Regions from separate parts of the Pseudomonas sp. KH_017 genome, predicted to be linked through region 3. Evidence: predicted binding sites of a transcription regulator. Region 3 holds the regulator's gene; each other region holds the start of a gene.
The links. The regulator sigma-54, encoded in region 3, starts transcription at its own class of promoters, with help from an activator protein. The targets are predictions, from matches to a motif close to ANTGGCATNNANNTTGCTNT.

Region 1 (6,342 bases), 590 kb from region 3:
CCTGTTCGTCGAGGATTTCCACAGACAGGGTATGGCTGCCGCGATCGATGTTGCTCAACGGGAACACCGGGCTCAGGCCGGGTTCGGCGGTGGGCTGGCCGTCGAGCAGCAAACGGTAGCGGTGACCGGGTTGCAGGGCGGGTTCGTTGGTGGCGCTGACGATGACTTCGCCGGTGTTGCTGCGGATGGTTGCGTCGGGTTCCGGGATCAGGATGCGCAGCACCTCATAGTGGAACAGCGCTTGTGCTTCGGGACTGCTCTGGGCAAGCAACGGCGCTGCACTGGAGGGTTTGGCCGCCATTCGATTGCTCGTTGTCAGCGGTACGCGCTTGGCGTTGCCGGGTTTGGGCTGGTCGGTGAAAACCCGATTGCCCTGGGCGTCGACATACATGAAGACCTCTGCCGACGCGGGCAGGGCGATCAGGCAGGCGATCAGTAGCCAGGCCTTCATGGCTTGTGCACCCGCTGTACAGTGAATGTCACCGCAGGGCTCTGCTGCACAACGTTTTCACCATCGATCACTTGCACGGCGAGGCGGTGTTCGCCGCGATCGATGTTCACCAGTTGCAGGGTCGGCACGTTGCCTGGCTGGCCGTAGGGCTGACCGTCCAGCAGCAGGCGCAGCAGGTGGGGACCTTGCAGGCGCGGTTTGATCAGCACACTTACCGTGAAAGTACCGTTGTTTGCGCGCAGGGCTTCGGTGGTGGGCAGGCCGGTGAGTTCCAGTTTTTTGTAGGCACCGTGGATTGGCTCGGCGTCATTACCTGCCTGAGGTTGTGCAGGATCGCTGGGCGGTTGGCGTTCGATGCTGTTGAGCGGCGGCAAATCAACCGCCCGGGCTTCAACACCCGCGGGCGGTTGATTGCTGTAGGCGGTATTACCGGTGGCATCGGTGTATTTGTAGATTTGGGCCATCACGGGAAAATTGAAGGACAGCAGTAGAAGTAATAACAGTGGCCGCATTCGGACTCCCTGTGTGAAGCAAAGACTACTCCGCCAATGGAATGCCTTCGCTGCCAGCATAGAACACAACAAGGTCTACCGGTTCATCGCCGGTGACGCCGCGATGAGTGATATTGACCATTTCGGCCAGCGCTTCGCCTTGTTTGATGCGCCGGGTCTGGCCGCTGTTCCTGTCTTCGACTGTCAGCTCGCCTGAGAGGATGTAAGCCGCGTTGGGAATCGGATGGGTGTGCCAGGGGAGTTTGCTATTGGCAGGGATCGTGAGTTTGAGCACTGTCAGCTCGGGCGCGGCATCCGGGTAGCGAATGTAAGGTGTGCTATCCCACGACTTGCTGCTTTGAAGCAGGATTTCCCGTTTGATTTCTGTCGATGGGGGTTTTGTGGTGCAGCCTAGAAGGGCGAGGGCGGTGAGAGCGGCCAGTAGCGTCTTGAGTGGGAAGGTTTTCATCATTCCATCCGTTGATTGCAGGTAGTGAGCAGGCTACGAGTCATTCAAGCTGGTTGATGCCGGACGATGCTGTGTGTGCCCGAGGAGATGTCGAGTTTCATTGTCGGAAGTTGCCCACAAAAAAGGCCTCCCGAAGGAGGCCTCTTTTTGTCACGCCGCGTATTGCGGCGCTACCGGATCAGCAGCTGTAGTACAGCTCGTATTCCAGTGGGTGTACGAAGGTACGTACCTTGATTTCTTCTTCGCTTTTCAGGGCGATGTAAGCGTCGATGAAGTCGTCGCTGAAAACGCCGCCTTTGGTCAGGAACGCACGACCTTTGTCCAGCTCTTCCAGGGCTTCTTTCAGGCTGCCGCAAACTTGTGGGATCTCTTTGGCCTCTTCAGGCGGCAGGTCGTACAGGTTTTTGTCAGCGGCGTCGCCAGGGTGGATCTTGTTCTGGATGCCGTCCAGGCCAGCCATCAACAGTGCGGCGAAGCACAGGTACGGGTTGGCAGCCGGATCCGGGAAGCGTGCTTCGATACGGCGGGCTTTCGGGCTCGACACGTAAGGGATACGGATCGAAGCGGAGCGGTTGCGAGCCGAGTAGGCCAGCATCACTGGAGCTTCGAAGCCTGGAACCAGACGCTTGTAGGAGTTGGTCGCCGGGTTGGTGAAGCCGTTCAGGGCCTTACCGTGCTTGATGATGCCGCCGATGAAGTACAGAGCGGTATCGGACAGACCGGCATAGCCTTCGCCTGCGAAGGTGTTCTTGCCATCTTTCCAGATGGACATGTGTACGTGCATACCCGAGCCGTTGTCGCCGTACAGAGGCTTAGGCATGAAGGTCGCGGTGCGGCCGTAGGCATCGGCTACGTTGTGTACGACATACTTCAGGGTTTGGGTTTCGTCGGCTTTCTTCACCAGGGTGTTGAACTTGACGCCGATTTCGTTCTGGCCGGCAGTTGCCACTTCGTGGTGGTGAACTTCAACGGTCAGGCCCATTTCTTCCAGTGCGTTGCACATGGAGGTACGGATTTCGTGATCGTGGTCGAACGGTGGAACCGGGAAGTAGCCGCCTTTGACGCCAGGACGGTGGCCTTTGTTGCCGCCTTCGATGTCCTGGTCGGACATCCACGAACCTTGTTCAGAGTAGATCTTGAACATGGAGCCGGAAATGTCGGACTTGAACTTGACCTGGTCGAAGATGAAGAACTCTGGCTCTGGACCGGCGTATACGGTGTCACCGATAGCGGTGGCTTTCAGGTGCTCTTCGGCGCGCTTGGCGATCGCACGTGGGTCGCGGTCGTAGCCTTGCATGCTCGAAGGCTCGATGATGTCGCAGACCAGGATCAGGGTCGGTTCTTCGGTGAACGGATCCAGAACAGCGGTGGAGTCGTCCGGCATCAGGATCATGTCGGAGGCTTCGATGCCTTTCCAGCCAGCGATGGAGGAACCGTCGAACATTTTGCCGACTTCGAAGAAGTCGTCATCCAGCGCATCGCGAGCCGGCATGGTCACGTGGTGCTGAGTGCCTTTGGTGTCCGTGAAGCGCAGATCAATCCACTTGACGTCATGATCTTTGATGAGTTGAACCGACTTCGACATAGTGTCCTCCGGGTGGCTTCGGGCTAGTAATGGATGCCCTTAAATGTGGGTGATGCCGGCGCGAATACTCTGCCAAGGCAACCTGCCTCACAAGGGAGCAAATTGCATGCCAGTGCCCCACCATGGGTTTTTTGCCCCAATTTCACGCCTGTCAGGCGGAAAAGTACCTTAAAGCGGAAAATCCCGCCCTACAATGTGGCGTTCATTTCAATAAATGACCTGTTTTGGTGCGCTCAAAACCTTCTGCACATTAACTGGTTAAACCTTGAGCAATTTCCGCTATAATCCGCGCCCCCCTTTTTCGGCAGGCAATGCGCGCGCTGTTTCCATGAAATTAATCGTAAAAGTCTTCCCCGAGATCACCATCAAGAGCCGCCCGGTACGGATGCGTTTCATCCGTCAATTGGCCAAGAACATCCGTGCCGTGCTCCGCGATCTGGACCCGGCCGTGGTGGTGAACGGCGTGTGGGACAACCTCGAGCTGGAAACCCGCGTCAGCGACCCCAAGGCCTTGAAGGAGATGGGCGAGCGCCTGAGCTGCATGCCGGGCATCGCGCATTTCCTGCAGATCGATGAATACCCGCTGGGCGATTTCGACGACATCGTTGAAAAGTGCAAGCAGCACTACGGTGATGCACTGGCCGGCAAGATTTTCTCGGTGCGTTGCAAGCGTGCCGGCAAGCACCCATTCAGCTCGATAGATATCGAAAAATATGTCGGCAGCCAGTTGCGCCGTCAGTGCGGTGCCGCCGGGATCGACCTGAAAAAGCCGGAAATCGAAGTCCGGATCGAAGTTCGCGACCAACGGTTGTTCGTGATCCACAGCCAGCACAACGGCATCGGCGGATATCCGCTAGGCGCGCTGGAGCAGACCCTGGTGCTGATGTCCGGCGGCTTCGATTCCACCGTAGCGGCCTACCAGATCATGCGCCGCGGCCTGATGGCGCATTTCTGCTTCTTCAATCTGGGCGGACGTGCCCACGAACTGGGCGTCATGGAAGTCGCGCATTTCATCTGGAAGAAGTACGGCAGCTCCCAACGCGTGCTATTTGTCAGTGTGCCGTTCGAAGAAGTGCTGGGCGAAATTCTCGGCAAAGTCGATAACAGTCATATGGGCGTAGTATTGAAGCGTATGATGTTGCGCGCTTCCTCCCAAATTGCCGATCGACTGCACATCGAGGCGCTGGTTACTGGTGAGGCGATCTCCCAGGTATCGAGCCAGACGCTGCCGAACCTGTCAGTGATCGATTGCGTGACCGACAAGCTGGTGTTGCGTCCGCTGATCGCCAGCCACAAGCAGGACATCATCGACCTGGCCAACGAAATCGGTACCGCCGATTTCGCCCGGCACATGCCGGAATACTGCGGCGTCATCTCGGTCAATCCGAAGACCGCGGCCAAGCGCTATCGCGTCGAGCATGAAGAGAAAGAATTCGATATGGCGGTACTCGAGCGTGCGCTCGAAAACGCCAAACTGGTGCCGATCGATCGTGTGATCGATGAATTGGGCCAGGACTTGCAGATTGAAGAAGTCAGCGAAGCGCTGGCCGGTCAGATCGTCATCGACATCCGTCACCCGGATGCCGCTGAAGACGACCCGCTGGAACTCGCTGGCATCGAGGTACAAACGATGCCGTTTTATGCAGTGAACGCTCGTTTCAAGGAACTGGACCCTACTCGCCAGTACCTGCTGTATTGCGACAAAGGCGTGATGAGTCGCCTGCATGCCCACCATTTGCTCAGTGAGGGGCATGCCAATGTGCGCGTTTATCGACCGAGCTAAGTGCCCGGGGCTGTTTGCCTGTGGCCTGCGTCACCGGCCCCCCGATGCCACCGTCAAGCTGTAACGGCTTTCACGGACGCTACTGTTAATCGCTGCCAAGACTTGTCAGCACACCGAATCCTCTGATCGAGATACACAAGTGATCGAAAATCTACGCAACATCGCCATCATTGCCCACGTTGACCATGGTAAGACCACCCTGGTAGACAAACTCCTGCGTCAATCCGGCACCCTGGAGCGCAACGAGCTCAACGACGAGCGCGTGATGGACTCCAACGACCAGGAAAAAGAGCGCGGTATTACCATTCTGGCGAAAAACACCGCCATCAACTGGAACGGCTACCACATCAACATCGTGGACACCCCGGGCCACGCCGACTTCGGCGGCGAAGTTGAACGTGTAATGTCGATGGTCGACTCCGTTCTGCTGCTGGTTGACGCTCAAGACGGCCCTATGCCGCAAACCCGTTTCGTGACCAAGAAGGCTTTCGAAGCCGGCCTGCGTCCAATCGTGGTCATCAACAAGGTTGACCGTCCAGGCGCGCGTCCGGACTGGGTTCTGGACCAGATCTTCGACCTGTTCGACAACCTGGGTGCTACCGAAGAACAGCTGGACTTCAAAGTCGTCTACGCCTCGGCCCTGAACGGTATTGCCGGTCTGGACCACACTGAAATGGCTGAAGACATGACCCCGCTGTACCAGTCGATCGTCGACAACGTACCAGCGCCGAAAGTCGACCGTGACGGTCCGTTCCAGATGCAGATCTCCGCACTGGACTACAACAGCTTCCTGGGTGTGATCGGCGTTGGCCGTATCGCTCGCGGTCGCGTCAAGCCGAACACTCCGGTCGTCGCTATCGACGCTGACGGCAAGAAGCGCAACGGTCGTATCCTGAAGCTGATGGGTCACCACGGCCTGCACCGCATTGACGTTGAAGAAGCTTTGGCTGGCGACATCGTCTGCATCAGTGGCTTCGACCAGCTGTTCATCTCCGACACCCTGTGCGACCCACTGAACGTCGAAGCGATGAAGCCGCTGACCGTTGACGAACCAACCGTTTCCATGACCTTCCAGGTAAACGACTCGCCTTTCTGCGGTAAAGAAGGCAAGTTCGTGACCAGCCGTAACATCAAGGAACGTCTGGACAAGGAGCTGCTGTTCAACGTTGCTCTGCGCGTTGAAGAAGGCGACACCGCCGACAAGTTCAAAGTCTCCGGCCGTGGTGAGCTGCACCTCTCGGTACTGATCGAAACCATGCGTCGCGAAGGCTTCGAAATGGGTGTTGGTCGTCCGGAAGTGATCATCCGTATGGTTGATGGCGTCAAGCACGAACCGTACGAAAACGTGACCATCGACCTGCCGGAAGAATCCCAGGGCGCGATCATGGAACAGATCGGTATCCGTAAAGGCGACCTGACCAACATGGTTCCGGATGGCAAGGGCCGTGTGCGCCTTGAGTACAACATCCCGGCCCGTGGTCTGATCGGTTTCCGTAACGAGTTCCTGACCCTGACCTCCGGTGCAGGCATCCTGACCTCGATCTTCGACCGTTACGACACCAT
Region 2 (6,342 bases), 1.0 Mb from region 3:
GGCGTGGCGTAGTAATCCAGCGCCAGGGCCTGCAACGTCGAACGAGCAGCCAGACCGCCATCGACGCACTGGCTGACACCGTCGGCGATGGCGAACAGATAACCCTTGCTTGCGGCCAGCGCCGGAGCCGGCGTGACCAGGCGCAGGGCATCCTGGTTTTCCTCGCGAGGACCGACGGCGCTGGCTTCGGCGAAACTCAGTTGCAGGCTCATAGAGGCGTCAGACCCGCGCAGCCGTCACGGCGGCCGAACCCCAGGTGGTTCTCCAACGACGTTTCACGCCGTGCAGACCGAACCAGGCCAGAACGCCGAGGCTGGCGAACAACCACAGCGCCAGTTGATAGCTGCCGGTGCTTTGCTTGATCGCGCCCATGCCGGCCGCGAGGGCAAACCCGCCGATGCCGCCGGCCATGCCGATCAGGCCGGTCATCACGCCGATTTCCCGGCGAAAACGCTGGGGCACCAACTGGAATACCGCGCCATTGCCTGCGCCCAGACCGAGCATGGTGCAGACGAAAAGTGCCAGTGCGGCGTAGGAGCTTGGCAGGTTGAAGCCGACCACGGCAATGCAGATCGCCGCGACGGTGTACATCGCCAACAGGGTCCGAATGCCGCCGAACCGGTCAGCCAGAGCACCACCCAAGGGGCGCATCAGGCTGCCGCCGAACACGCAGGCAGCGGTGTAGTAGCCAGCAGTCACCGGGTTCAGGCCGTACTGGTCGTTGAAATAACCGGGCAGGGCGCTGGCCAGGCCGATGAAGCCACCGAACGTCACGCTGTAGAAAAACATGAACCACCAGCTGTCACGATCACCCAGGGCCTTGAAGTAGTCGGCCATGGATTTGGCTTTTGGCCGCTCGGGGGCATTGCGGGCCAGCCAGGCGAAGACGATCAGGGTCAGGATCAGCGGAATCAGGGCAAACCCGAACACGTTGCTCCAGCCAAATGCTGCTGCCAGCACCGGGGCGATCAATGCGGCTAACACCGTGCCCGAGTTACCCGCGCCGGCGATGCCCATGGCCTTGCCTTGATGTTGCGGCGGATACCACTGCGAGGCCAGGGGCAGGGCGACGGCGAACGAAGCGCCGGCCATGCCGAGGAACAGGCCCAGCAGCAACGCCTGCTCGTAGCTGTGGATCCCGAGTTTCCAGGCACCGAACAGGGCGCAGATCACGATGACCTGGCCGATCAGGCCGGCGGTTTTTGGCGAAAGGCGATCAGCCAGCATCCCCATCACGAAGCGCAACACCGCCCCGGCCAGAATCGGCGTGGCGACCACCAGCCCCCGTTGCTGCGTCGTCAGGTGCAGGTCGGCGGCGATCTGTACCGCCAAAGGACCGAGCAGGTACCAGACCATGAAACTCAGGTCGAAATAGAGGAACGCTGCGAACAATGTGGGTGTATGGCCGGATTTCCAGAAGCTTGAATTCATTGCGCACCTCAGCTGTGAAGAGTCTCGAAAGGAGTCATGAGCTTGCAGGTGGGGCGCCGATACGGCCGCACCACCGGCCCCGTGCTGTGGGGCCAAAACGAAAAAACGCCGCCACCCGATCCGCCAAGGGCAAATGAGGTGCGCGACGTCTTTGTCGTAGGTGGGGCAACCGCCGTTGGTTACCTGTATCGATTACATAGCGAGATTTGTGCCAACAACCGAAATCGAGTCGCTGCCATTCGCGAGCAAGCCCGCTCCCACAAGGGAATGGCGTCGAACACAAATCACCTGTGGGAGCGGGCTTGCTCGCGAAGGCGATAGAACATTCACCACTGGGTTTCAGCCGAGCAACTCGCTCATGGCAATAATCTGCTCCGCCACTTGAATCAGCTTCTGCTGGCGGCTCATCGCCTGGCGGCGCATCAGTGTGTAGGCCTCTTCCTCGTTACAGTCCTTCATTTTCATCAGCAGTCCCTTGGCCAGTTCGATGCGCTTGCGCTCGGCCAATTGCTGGTCGCGGGCATGCAACTGGGCACGCAAGGCCTGGTCGCTCTCGAAGCGTGCCATGGCTACATCGAGAATCGGCTGCAGGCGTTGTGCGTGAATGCCTTCGACGATGTAGGCGCTGACCCCGGACTTGATCGCCTGGCGCATCACATCGGGGTCGTGTTCGTCCGTGAACATCACAATCGGTCGTGGCTGGTCGCGCGTCACCAGCACCACTTGTTCCATGACATCGCGCCCCGGTGACTCGGTATCGATCAGAATTACATCCGGACGCACCGTTTCGACGCGTTCGGGCAAGTCAATGGTCAGGCCGGATTCATCGATCACTTCGAATCCGGCCTCGGTCAGGGCAGCCTTCAGGCGTCCGACTTTTTTGGCGGTGTCGTTGATCAGCAGGATACGCAGCATGTTCGTGGTCTCCTGTCAGCGGCTGGCGGATCGGTGCGAGCTGTCGCTCATGGCGTGCAGTTTGAAACTGCGGGCATAACCGGCCGGGTCCGAGCCGTCCCAGATTTTGCCGTCGATCAATTGACTGCTGCGCATTTGCTCGGCTGATGAAGCGACGCCGACGGCACGGGCGGCTTCACGGTAGAGGTCCAGTTGCTGGACCTGCCGGGCCACCGCGAGATAGTCCGGGTCATCGCGCAACAAGCCCCAGCGGCGGAACTGGGTCATGAACCACATGCCGTCCGACAGGTACGGCAGGTTGACCTCGCCATCCCCGTGCAAGCGCAGCGCGTGCGGGTCTTGCCAGCGGTGGCCAAGGCCGTCGGCGTATTCGCCCAGCAGGCGTGGTTCGATGCAGTCCAGTGGCGCGTCAAGGTACTGCGCGGCACTGAGCAATTGTGCGGTACTGCGGCGATTCTCGGTGCTTTCTTCGATGAAGCGGCTGGCTTCCAGAACCGCCATTACCAACACCCGGGCGGTATTGGGGTATTGCTCGACGAACGCACGGGTGCAGCCGAGGACCTTTTCCGGATGATCGGGCCAGATGGTCTGAGTCGTGGCCAGGGTGAAGCCGAGGTCCTGTTGCACGGCACTGGCGGACCAGGGTTCGCCGACACAGAAGCCGTCGATGCGCCCGGCCCGCAGGTGCGCGACCATTTGCGGTGGCGGCACCACCACGCTGTCGACATCCAGCAGCGGGTGAATGCCCTGGCTGGCGAGCCAGTAATACAACCACATGGCGTGGGTGCCGGTGGGAAACGTCTGGGCGAAGGTGAGTTTTGAGCGAGTTTGGTGCACATGCCGATCCAGTGCTTCAGGACTGGTCACTCCAAGCGCCTGCAAGCCGCGGGACAGGTTGATGCTCTGGCCGTTCTGATTCAGGCCCATCAGCACGGCCATGTCGGTCGCGGCCACGCCACCGATACCCAGGTGAACGGCGTAAATCAGGCCATAGAGGCTGTGGGCGGCATCGAGTTCGCCGCTGACCAGTTTGTCCCGCAGGTTGGCCCAGGACGATTGACGCTTGAGGTTCAGGGTCAAGCCGTGGGGCTGGGCGAAGCCCTGAGTGGCGGCGACAACCACCGAGGCGCAGTCGCTCAGGGCCATGAAGCCGAGATTGATTTCGGTTTTTTCCGGGGCATCGCTGCCATTGACCCAGGCCAGGGGGCCGGCTGACGGTTCGTTCATCGCGTGTTCACCTTGCAAAAAAAACGTCGTCCGGGTTCTTGCATGAGCAGGCCGGGGACGACGCCATTGTCTTTGCACACATTCGGTCGTTGGCATGGGTGCTGGTGTCCAGAGTGGTGCAAGGCATATGCCATTATCCGTTGATTTGATCACGCGCCTCGCTTGCCACCCCGTTGCCCGGCTATAATCGCCCCCTCAATTCGCCGCCAATCGAGTCAAATCCGCCCATGTACACCCTGGCCCGTCAGCTGTTGTTCAAACTCTCCCCGGAAACCTCCCACGATCTGTCCCTGGACCTGATCGGCGCGGGCGGGCGTCTTGGGCTCAACGGCTTGCTGTGCAAGGCCCCGGCGAAGGTGCCGGTGAATGTCATGGGCCTGGACTTCCCGAATCCGGTGGGGCTGGCCGCCGGCCTGGACAAGAACGGCGCGGCCATCGATGGTTTTGCCCAACTGGGTTTCGGTTTTGTCGAAATCGGCACCATCACGCCGCGTCCGCAGCCGGGCAACCCGAAGCCACGCCTGTTCCGTTTGCCGGAAGCCGAGGCGATCATCAACCGCATGGGTTTCAACAACCTCGGCGTCGATCACCTGCTGGCCCGCGTGGCGGCGGCCAAGTACAAAGGCGTGCTGGGCATCAACATCGGCAAGAACTTCGATACGCCGGTCGAGCGTGCCGTGGACGACTACCTGATCTGCCTGGACAAGGTCTACGCCCACGCCAGCTATGTGACGGTCAACGTCAGTTCGCCGAACACGCCGGGCCTGCGCAGCCTGCAATTCGGTGACTCGCTCAAGCAGTTGCTGGCCGATCTGGCCGAGCGCCGCGCGGAACTGGCATTGCGTCATGGCAAGCATGTACCGCTGGCGATCAAGATCGCGCCGGACATGAGCGACGAAGAAACCGCACAAGTTGCACAAGCACTGATCGAAACCGGGATGGATGCCGTCATCGCCACCAACACCACCCTGAGCCGCGTAGGCGTCGAAGGCATGGAGCACGGCGAAGAAGCCGGCGGTCTGTCTGGCGCGCCGGTTCGTGACAAGAGCACCCACACCGTGAAAGTGCTGGCATCGGAGCTGGGCGGGCGTTTGCCGATCATTGCGGCGGGCGGCATTACCGAAGGCAAGCACGCGGCGGAGAAAATCGCCGCAGGCGCGAGCCTGGTGCAGATCTATTCGGGCTTCATCTACAAAGGCCCGGCGCTGATTCGTGAGTCTGTGGACGCGATTGCAGCGCTACGCTGATCCCCTTGTAGGAGCGAGCTCGCTCGCGATGGTCGATAACGATAACGCGTGCTTTCTGGATGCACGCGGTGCTCTCGGTTCCATCGCGAGCAATCGAGCGTCGACCGGCTGCTCCTACAGGGGATTGTTTGGACCAGCGAGCAGGCATAAAAAAGGGCTCCATGAAGGAGCCCCTGGGCCGTAGCCCGCCGTCCGGATGGGACGTGCGTGGTTAATTCAGTACAAATCAGATTGTCGTGTCGGAGTGTAGTGCCCTGTAATTAGCCGACGGCGTGAAGTTCGTTGAGTCTGTGGATTCCTGCAGTGCCGGTCATACCGTCCCAGTTGTCGCCGCGTCCTTCTCGCCAGCCGTTGATCCAGGCTTGACGTACCGACGGTAGAGTAAATGGGCAAAGCTCACGGGATTTACCACCAACGCCATATTGATATCCGCGCAAAAATGCTCTTTCCAACGGATCACGCTTAAGTCTTCTCATAGGGTGTTGCCCTCACTTGTTGACTGTATTTATCGCGTCGACCTCTATTGAGGTCTGGCAGAAAAACTCTGCCGTTGGCGGCTCGTTGCCGGCGTGACGAGCCAAGGTGTTGGCGTCATTGCGGCGCCAACCTGTATTGAGTTCTAACCAATGCGTCACATCGAGGGAATGATCGTTTTGTCATAAGGACGTAACTATTTATGTGCTAAGGCCATAAGTAACAGCGCGTTTTTAGCGTATTTATTGGCCAAACCCCGGTATGATCGGCCCTGCGCTGGATGATGGGCTTAATCCTTTAGTGAGAATGGCTCCCGTTGCCGGGAAGCACTATTCGACGAAGGGTCGACTTATGACATTTTGTTGCATCAACTTTTTTATCTGCCCTTGCATCTAAGCTCATTTAACCCGGGCAGCAAGGGTGGAACGGCACGCCTTCGTGCCACGCGGGCGCTCTTCGAGAAAAGCGCCTGATTGAAAACCGGACCGGCAATGCGTTGCCCGGTCACTCAGCTAAAGGTTCTGGAATTCCCATGTCCGATCGTTTCGAACTCTTCCTCACTTGCCCAAAAGGCCTTGAAGGCCTGCTCATCGAGGAAGCCGTCGGGCTTGGCCTTGAGGAAGCGCGGGAACACACCTCTGCCGTACGCGGCATGGCCACCATGGAAACCGCTTATCGCCTGTGCCTGTGGTCGCGCCTGGCCAACCGCGTGCTGCTGGTGCTCAAGCGTTTCCCGATGAAGGACGCCGAAGACCTGTACCACGGCGTGCTGGACATCGAGTGGCAAGACCACATGCTCAATGATGGCACCCTGGCCGTCGAATTCAGCGGCCATGGCTCGGGTATCGACAACACCCACTTCGGCGCGCTGAAGGTCAAGGACGCCATCGTCGACAAACTGCGCACCCCGCAAGGCGACCGTCCTTCCATCGACAAGCTCAACCCGGACCTGCGCATTCACCTGCGCCTGGACCGTGGCGAAGCCATTCTTTCCCTCGACCTGTCGGGCCACAGCCTGCACCAGCGCGGCTATCGCCTGCAGCAAGGT
Region 3 (6,342 bases):
TCAACAATCTCAACGCGGCCGTTGAAGGCACCGAGTATGCCGAGTGGCCCGTGGAGAAGCTGGTGTCTTCCGTTCAACAACTACCGGAAAAACTGCGTGCGGCGGTGATCAACCAAGGGGGAGGGCACGCCAACCATTCGTTGTTCTGGGAAGTCATGGCGCCCGGCGGTGGTGGCAAGCCCGAAGGCGCGCTGGCCAAGGCCATTGATGAACAACTGGGCGGTCTCGACAGCTTCAAGGATGCTTTCACCAAGGCGGCCTTGACCCGCTTCGGCAGTGGCTGGGCCTGGCTGAGTGTGACTCCGCAAAAGACCCTGGTGGTGGAAAGCAGCGGCAACCAGGACAGCCCGTTGATGAACGGCAATACCCCGATTCTGGGCCTCGACGTCTGGGAGCACGCCTATTACCTGCGTTATCAGAACCGTCGTCCGGAATACATCAGCGCGTTCTACAACGTGATCAATTGGCCGCAAGTCGCTGCGCGCTATCAGGCCGCACTGGTTTAAGTCTTTTATAAAAACAATCCAAGGCAGGGCTATGGGCACTGAAACACTGGCGATCGGAAGTGGACGGATGTTTCGTTACGCGATTGGATCGCTGTTACTGCTGGCGGGAATGAGCCTTTTGGTTGCCCATGGGCTGGCATGGCTTGATCTTGAGCCGAAGTTGCTACGTGCACTGCAGGGCGGTGCGATCTGCGCCTTGGGTACCGCGCTGGGCGCGGTGCCGGTGTTGGTGATTCGGCGGATGCCGCAGATGCTCAGCGACACTTTGCTTGGCTTTGGCGCTGGCGTGATGCTCGCGGCGACGGCATTTTCGCTGATCGTTCCGGGCATCTCTGCCGCCGAAGGGCTTGGATTGTCACCCTGGGCTTCCAGTGGGTTGATCAGCTTCGGCATTATGCTCGGCGCGTTCGGGTTGTTCCTGGTGGATCGGAAGGTCTCCGGGGCCAGCCCGGACATGCTGGTCGGCACGCTGGAGCGACCGGTCATTGCTCCGCGGATCTGGTTGTTTGTGTTTGCGATCATCGCCCACAACATACCCGAAGGCATGGCGGTCGGCGTTTCTGCCGGTGGCGGAATGCCTGACGCCGACAGTCTCGCCATGGGCATTGCCTTGCAGGATGTGCCGGAGGGGTTGGTCATCGCTTTGGTCTTGGCCGGGGCAGGGATGTCCAGGGTCAAGGCGTTCCTGATCGGTGCTGCATCAGGGTTGGTAGAACCGGTGTTCGCGCTGATGTGTGCCTGGCTGGTGAGCCTGGCCGAGTTGCTGTTGCCTTTGGGATTGGCACTGGCGGCGGGGGCGATGTTGCTGGTGGTGACCCACGAAGTCATTCCCGAGTCGCGCCGCCATGGTCATGACAAGCTTGCCAGCCTTGGGCTGCTGATGGGGTTTTGTTTGATGATGGTGATGGATACGGCGCTGGCTTGATTTGTGGCAAAGAGCCCTCGCCACAAAAGCTCACCCGTCGGAGTGTTATTCGCCTTCGTCGAAGAAGTTGTTGATCAACGCCACCAGCGCGTTCAGCGCTTCCTGTTCCTGCTCGCCTTCGGTGCTCAAGTGAATCGTGGTGCCTTTGCCGGCGGCCAGCATCATCATCGCCATGATGCTTTTGCCATCGACCATGGACTCTGGTGTACGACCGGCCCGGATCTGGCACGGGAACTGACCCGCCACCCCAACGAATTTTGCAGAAGCGCGAGCATGCAGGCCCAGCTTGTTGATGATTTCGATTTCCAGAGCAGGCATCGCGGTGTGAATCCTTTAGCTGAGGTCGCGGTGGCGAACCTGGACGTTCTTCAGTGATTTTTGCAGCGCCTGCCCCAGACGCTCGGTCAGGTAGACGGAACGGTGATGTCCGCCAGTGCAGCCAATGGCAATGGTGACATAGGCGCGGTTGCTGGCGGCAAAACGCGGCAGCCACTTTAGCAGGTATGTGGAAATGTCCTGGAACATCTCTTCGACATCCGGTTGTGCCGCCAGATAGTCGGCAACCGGTTGATCGAGCCCGGACTGCTCGCGCAATTCCGGTTTCCAGTAAGGGTTGGGCAGGCAGCGCACATCGAACACCAGGTCGGCGTCCACCGGCATGCCACGCTTGAAGCCGAAGGACTCCACCAGGAACGCTGTGCCCGGCTCGGGCTGATTCAGCAGTCGCAGTTTGATGGCGTCGCGCAGCTGGTACAGGTTCAGGCTGGTGGTGTTGATCTTGAGATCGGCGAGGTCGGCAATCGGCCCGAGCAGGTCGCTCTCGACGCTGATGGCTTCGGCCAGCGAGCGGTTGGCGTTGGTCAGGGGGTGACGTCGGCGGGTTTCCGAGAAGCGCTTGAGCAGGGTTTCTTCATCGGCGTCCAGGTACAGCACATCGCACTGGATGTGGCGGGCACGGACTTCCTCGAGCAGGTCGGGGAAGCGTGACAGGTGGCTGGGCAGGTTGCGGGCGTCAATGGAAACGGCGACCAGCGGCTGTAACAGCTCGGTATGAACCAAGGCGCGTTCGGCCAGCTCCGGCAGCAGGCCGGCAGGCAGGTTGTCGATACAGTAGTAGCCGTTGTCCTCAAGAACGTTGAGGGCGGTACTTTTACCTGAGCCGGAACGGCCACTGACGATGATCAAGCGCATGATTACTGACCGTTTTGCTCGTTCAGAACAACCTGATACAGGGCTTCGTTACTTGCAGCATTACGCAGTTTTTCACGTACTTCCTTGCGGTCGAGCATGCTGGCGATCTGTCGCAGCAGCTCAAGGTGCGCATCGGTGGCGGCTTCCGGCACCAGCAGTACGAACAGCAGGTCAACCGGTGCGCCGTCGATGGCGTCGAAATCGATAGGGGCGTCCAGGTGCATCAATGCACTGATGGGCGAAACACAGCCCTTGAGACGGCAATGTGGAATAGCGATGCCATTGCCAAACCCGGTGGAGCCGAGTTTTTCACGGGCAATCAGTGCCTCGAAGACATCTTGCATCTCCAGGGCCGGCACTTCGCGGGCGATCAGATTGGCAATTTGTTCGAGGGCTTTCTTTTTACTGCCTCCCGGCACGTTCACCAGGGAACGGCCGGGGGTCAGGATACTTTCAAGTCGGATCATGGGTAGGGAGTGTTAACGACCGGTTGCGCCCTGGAGGAGGCTCTGGGTCTTTTCCTTATGCTTTTTGAGTTGTTTATCCAGCTTGTCGGTGAGTGCGTCGATCGCGGCGTACATATCGGTATGTTCCGCGTTTGCGACCACTTCATTCCCGGGAATATGCAGCGTGGCTTCGATTTTCTGCTTCAGTTTTTCGACGGTCATCGTGACCTGCACATTAGTGATCTTGTCGAAATGTCGCTCCAATCGTTCGAGTTTTTCGCCGATGTAGGTGCGAAGAGGTTCGGTCACTTCCAGTTGGTGTCCACTGATGTTGACTTGCATACAGCTTCTCCTTCGTTGCCAGTGCATAAAGCGGTAGATCAGATGATCTACCACTGGAACGCTGTGGCGTGGCTCTACATCAACCGCTTGCGTTCGCTCGAAGGCGCGATCCCGAGGGATTCGCGGTACTTGGCGACGGTGCGGCGAGCCACCTGAATGCCTTGTGCCTCCAGTAAACCAGCGATCTTGCTGTCACTCAACGGCTTTTTCTGATTTTCCGCGGCAACCAGTTTTTTGATGATCGCCCGGATCGCCGTGGACGAGCATTCGCCGCCTTCGGAGGTGCTTACGTGACTGGAGAAAAAGTACTTCAGTTCATAAATGCCCCGGGGGGTGTGCATGAACTTCTGGGTGGTCACCCGTGAAATCGTCGATTCATGCATGCCGACCGCTTCGGCGATGTCATGCAGGACCAGCGGCTTCATGGCTTCGTCGCCGTACTCCAGAAAGCCGCGTTGATGCTCGACGATCTGGGTGGCAACCTTCATCAGGGTTTCATTGCGGCTTTGCAGGCTCTTGATGAACCAGCGGGCCTCCTGCAACTGATTGCGCATGAATGTGTTGTCGGCGCTGGTGTCGGCGCGGCGCACGAAACCGGCGTACTGGGCGTTGACCCGCAGACGTGGCACCGACTCCTGATTGAGCTCCACCAGCCAGCGCTCGTTGTCCTTGCGCACGATAACGTCGGGAACGACGTACTCGGCTTCGGCGGACTCGATCTGCGAGCCCGGGCGCGGGTTGAGGCTCTGGACCAGTTCGATGACCTGGCGCAGTTCATCTTCCTTGAGCTTCATGCGGCGCATCAACTGGCTGTAGTCGCGGCTGCCAAGCAGGTCGATGTAATCGGTGACCAGGCGCTTGGCCTCGGTCAGCCAAGGTGTCTTGGCAGGCAACTGACGCAATTGCAGCAACAGGCATTCACCCAGGTTGCGGGCGCCGATGCCGGCGGGCTCGAACTGCTGGATGCGGTGCAGGACGGCTTCGATTTCGTCCAGTTCGATGTCCAGTTCCGGGTCGAAGGCTTCGAGGATTTCCTCGAGGGTTTCGTCCAGGTAGCCCTGATTGTTGATGCAGTCGATCAGGGTCACGGCAATCAGGCGATCGGTGTCGGACATCGGGGCCAGGTTCAGTTGCCATAGCAAGTGGCTCTGCAGGCTTTCGCCCGCCGAGGTGCGGGTGGTGAAGTCCCACTCGTCGTCGTCATTGCTGGGCAGGCTGCTGGCGCTGGTCTGGTAAACGTCCTCCCACGCGGTGTCGACGGGGAGTTCGTTGGGAATACGCTCGTTCCAGTCACCTTCATCGAGGTTATCAACCGTCGGGGCGCTTTCCTGGTAGGAGGGTTCCTGGATGTCAGTGTTGGGCTTTTGTTCGGCGTTGTCGGCCAAGGGGTCGGAATTGTCGAAGTCGTCGCCTTCTTCCTGGCGTTCGAGCATCGGGTTGGACTCCAGGGCCTCCTGGATTTCCTGTTGCAGGTCCAGGGTCGACAATTGGAGCAGGCGGATGGCCTGTTGCAGCTGCGGTGTCATCGTCAGCTGCTGGCCCATTCTCAAGACTAGCGATGGTTTCATGGCAGGGGCTTAACACCTTATTCGCCGGCGCACATGCGCCATCCACTACAGGGCGCCGGGGCGCCAAACATAAGCAAATTATATGCCTGAAACTGAAGGGTTTGCCTAGAGCGCTGTAACAATAAAAGCTGCAAAGTTTTGTTGACAGGTTGCTCCGGCTGGCTCCTGAACATCTTTGAAGCGTCGGGTTTGCCTAGAGCGCTGTAACAATAAAAAAGAGTTGATTTTTTATCGAGACAAGCGCCCGTCGACTGCTCTGGCACCTCGGTGTCTTACAGGCGGAATTCGTGGCCCAGGTACACTTCCTTCACCAGGTCGTTGGCCAGGATGGTTTCAGCGTCGCCTTCAGCGATCAGTTGACCGTCATTGACGATATAGGCGGTTTCACAGATATCCAGGGTTTCACGAACGTTGTGGTCCGTGATCAGCACGCCAATGCCTTTGGCCTTGAGGTGGTGAATGATCTGCTTGATGTCTCCGACCGAAATCGGGTCCACGCCGGCGAAGGGTTCGTCGAGGAGGATGAATTTCGGGTTGGTGGCCAGGGCGCGGGCGATCTCCACGCGACGGCGCTCACCACCGGACAGGCTCATGCCGAGGTTGTCGCGGATGTGGCTGATGTGAAATTCCTGCAGCAGGCTTTCCAGCTCTTTGCGACGACCGGCCTTGTCGAGTTCCTTGCGGGTCTCGAGGATGGCCATGATGTTGTCGGCCACCGACAGTTTGCGAAAGATCGATGCTTCCTGCGGCAAGTAGCCGATACCGGCCTTTGCGCGGCCATGCATCGGCTGGTGGCTGACGTCCAGGTCATCGATCAGGACGCGGCCCTGGTCGGCCTGTACCAGGCCGACAATCATGTAGAAGCAGGTGGTCTTGCCGGCGCCGTTCGGGCCAAGCAGGCCGACAATCTGACCGCTGTCGATGGACAGGCTGACGTCGCGCACGACCTGGCGGCTCTTGTAGCTCTTGGCCAGATGCTGAGCTTTCAGAGTTGCCATTACTGGGCCTTTTTCTCGTCGGTTTTCTTCTTCGGCTGGATCACCATGTCGATACGCGGGCGCGCCTCGGTGACCTTGCTGCCTGTGGCGCGACCGGCGCTGGCGAGTTTCTTGTCCGTGTCGTAGACAATTTTCTCGCCTTGGGTGACGTTGTTGTCCTTGTCGACAACTTTGGCCTTGTCGATCAGTACGACGCGATTTTGCGCGGCGTGATACTGGATCGTCACGCCCCAGCCCTGAACAGGCTTGGTATCGCCAGCTGTTTGCAATTGCTCGAAGTACGCCAGGTTGCCCACCGAGGTCACTACGTCGATGTCGCCAGCCGGGGTGCGGGTAATGGTAACGGTGTTGCCTGTCACCTTCATC

Region 1: glnA (type I glutamate--ammonia ligase) is a predicted target of sigma-54. The motif match lies at 3,091-3,110, and genes of this name have one in related genera.
Region 2: AC3IT6_RS08875 (CmpA/NrtA family ABC transporter substrate-binding protein) is a predicted target of sigma-54. The motif match lies at 3,689-3,708, and genes of this name have one in related genera.

The regions. Positions count from the first base shown of each region.
Region 1 covers NZ_CM174509.1:323,259-329,600, forward strand. Annotated here, with positions in the region: gene AC3IT6_RS01500 (DUF4124 domain-containing protein) at 1-451, opposite strand, end outside; gene AC3IT6_RS01505 (DUF4124 domain-containing protein) at 448-963, opposite strand; gene AC3IT6_RS01510 (cupin domain-containing protein) at 989-1,411, opposite strand; gene glnA (type I glutamate--ammonia ligase) at 1,590-2,996, opposite strand; gene thiI (tRNA uracil 4-sulfurtransferase ThiI) at 3,325-4,779, shown strand; gene typA (translational GTPase TypA) at 4,919-6,342, shown strand, end outside.
Region 2 covers NZ_CM174509.1:1,936,915-1,943,256, forward strand. Annotated here, with positions in the region: gene AC3IT6_RS08860 (bifunctional protein-serine/threonine kinase/phosphatase) at 1-212, opposite strand, end outside; gene AC3IT6_RS08865 (nitrate/nitrite transporter) at 220-1,431, opposite strand; gene AC3IT6_RS08870 (ANTAR domain-containing response regulator) at 1,771-2,346, opposite strand; gene AC3IT6_RS08875 (CmpA/NrtA family ABC transporter substrate-binding protein) at 2,362-3,573, opposite strand; gene AC3IT6_RS08880 (quinone-dependent dihydroorotate dehydrogenase) at 3,801-4,820, shown strand; gene rmf (ribosome modulation factor) at 5,081-5,296, opposite strand; gene rlmKL (bifunctional 23S rRNA (guanine(2069)-N(7))-methyltransferase RlmK/23S rRNA (guanine(2445)-N(2))-methyltransferase RlmL) at 5,827-6,342, shown strand, end outside.
Region 3 covers NZ_CM174509.1:912,623-918,964, forward strand. Annotated here, with positions in the region: gene AC3IT6_RS04040 (superoxide dismutase) at 1-506, shown strand, start outside; gene AC3IT6_RS04045 (ZIP family metal transporter) at 538-1,431, shown strand; gene AC3IT6_RS04050 (HPr family phosphocarrier protein) at 1,477-1,749, opposite strand; gene rapZ (RNase adapter RapZ) at 1,765-2,622, opposite strand; gene ptsN (PTS IIA-like nitrogen regulatory protein PtsN) at 2,625-3,089, opposite strand; gene hpf (ribosome hibernation-promoting factor, HPF/YfiA family) at 3,102-3,410, opposite strand; gene AC3IT6_RS04070 (RNA polymerase factor sigma-54) at 3,485-4,978, opposite strand; gene lptB (LPS export ABC transporter ATP-binding protein) at 5,251-5,976, opposite strand; gene lptA (lipopolysaccharide transport periplasmic protein LptA) at 5,976-6,342, opposite strand, start outside.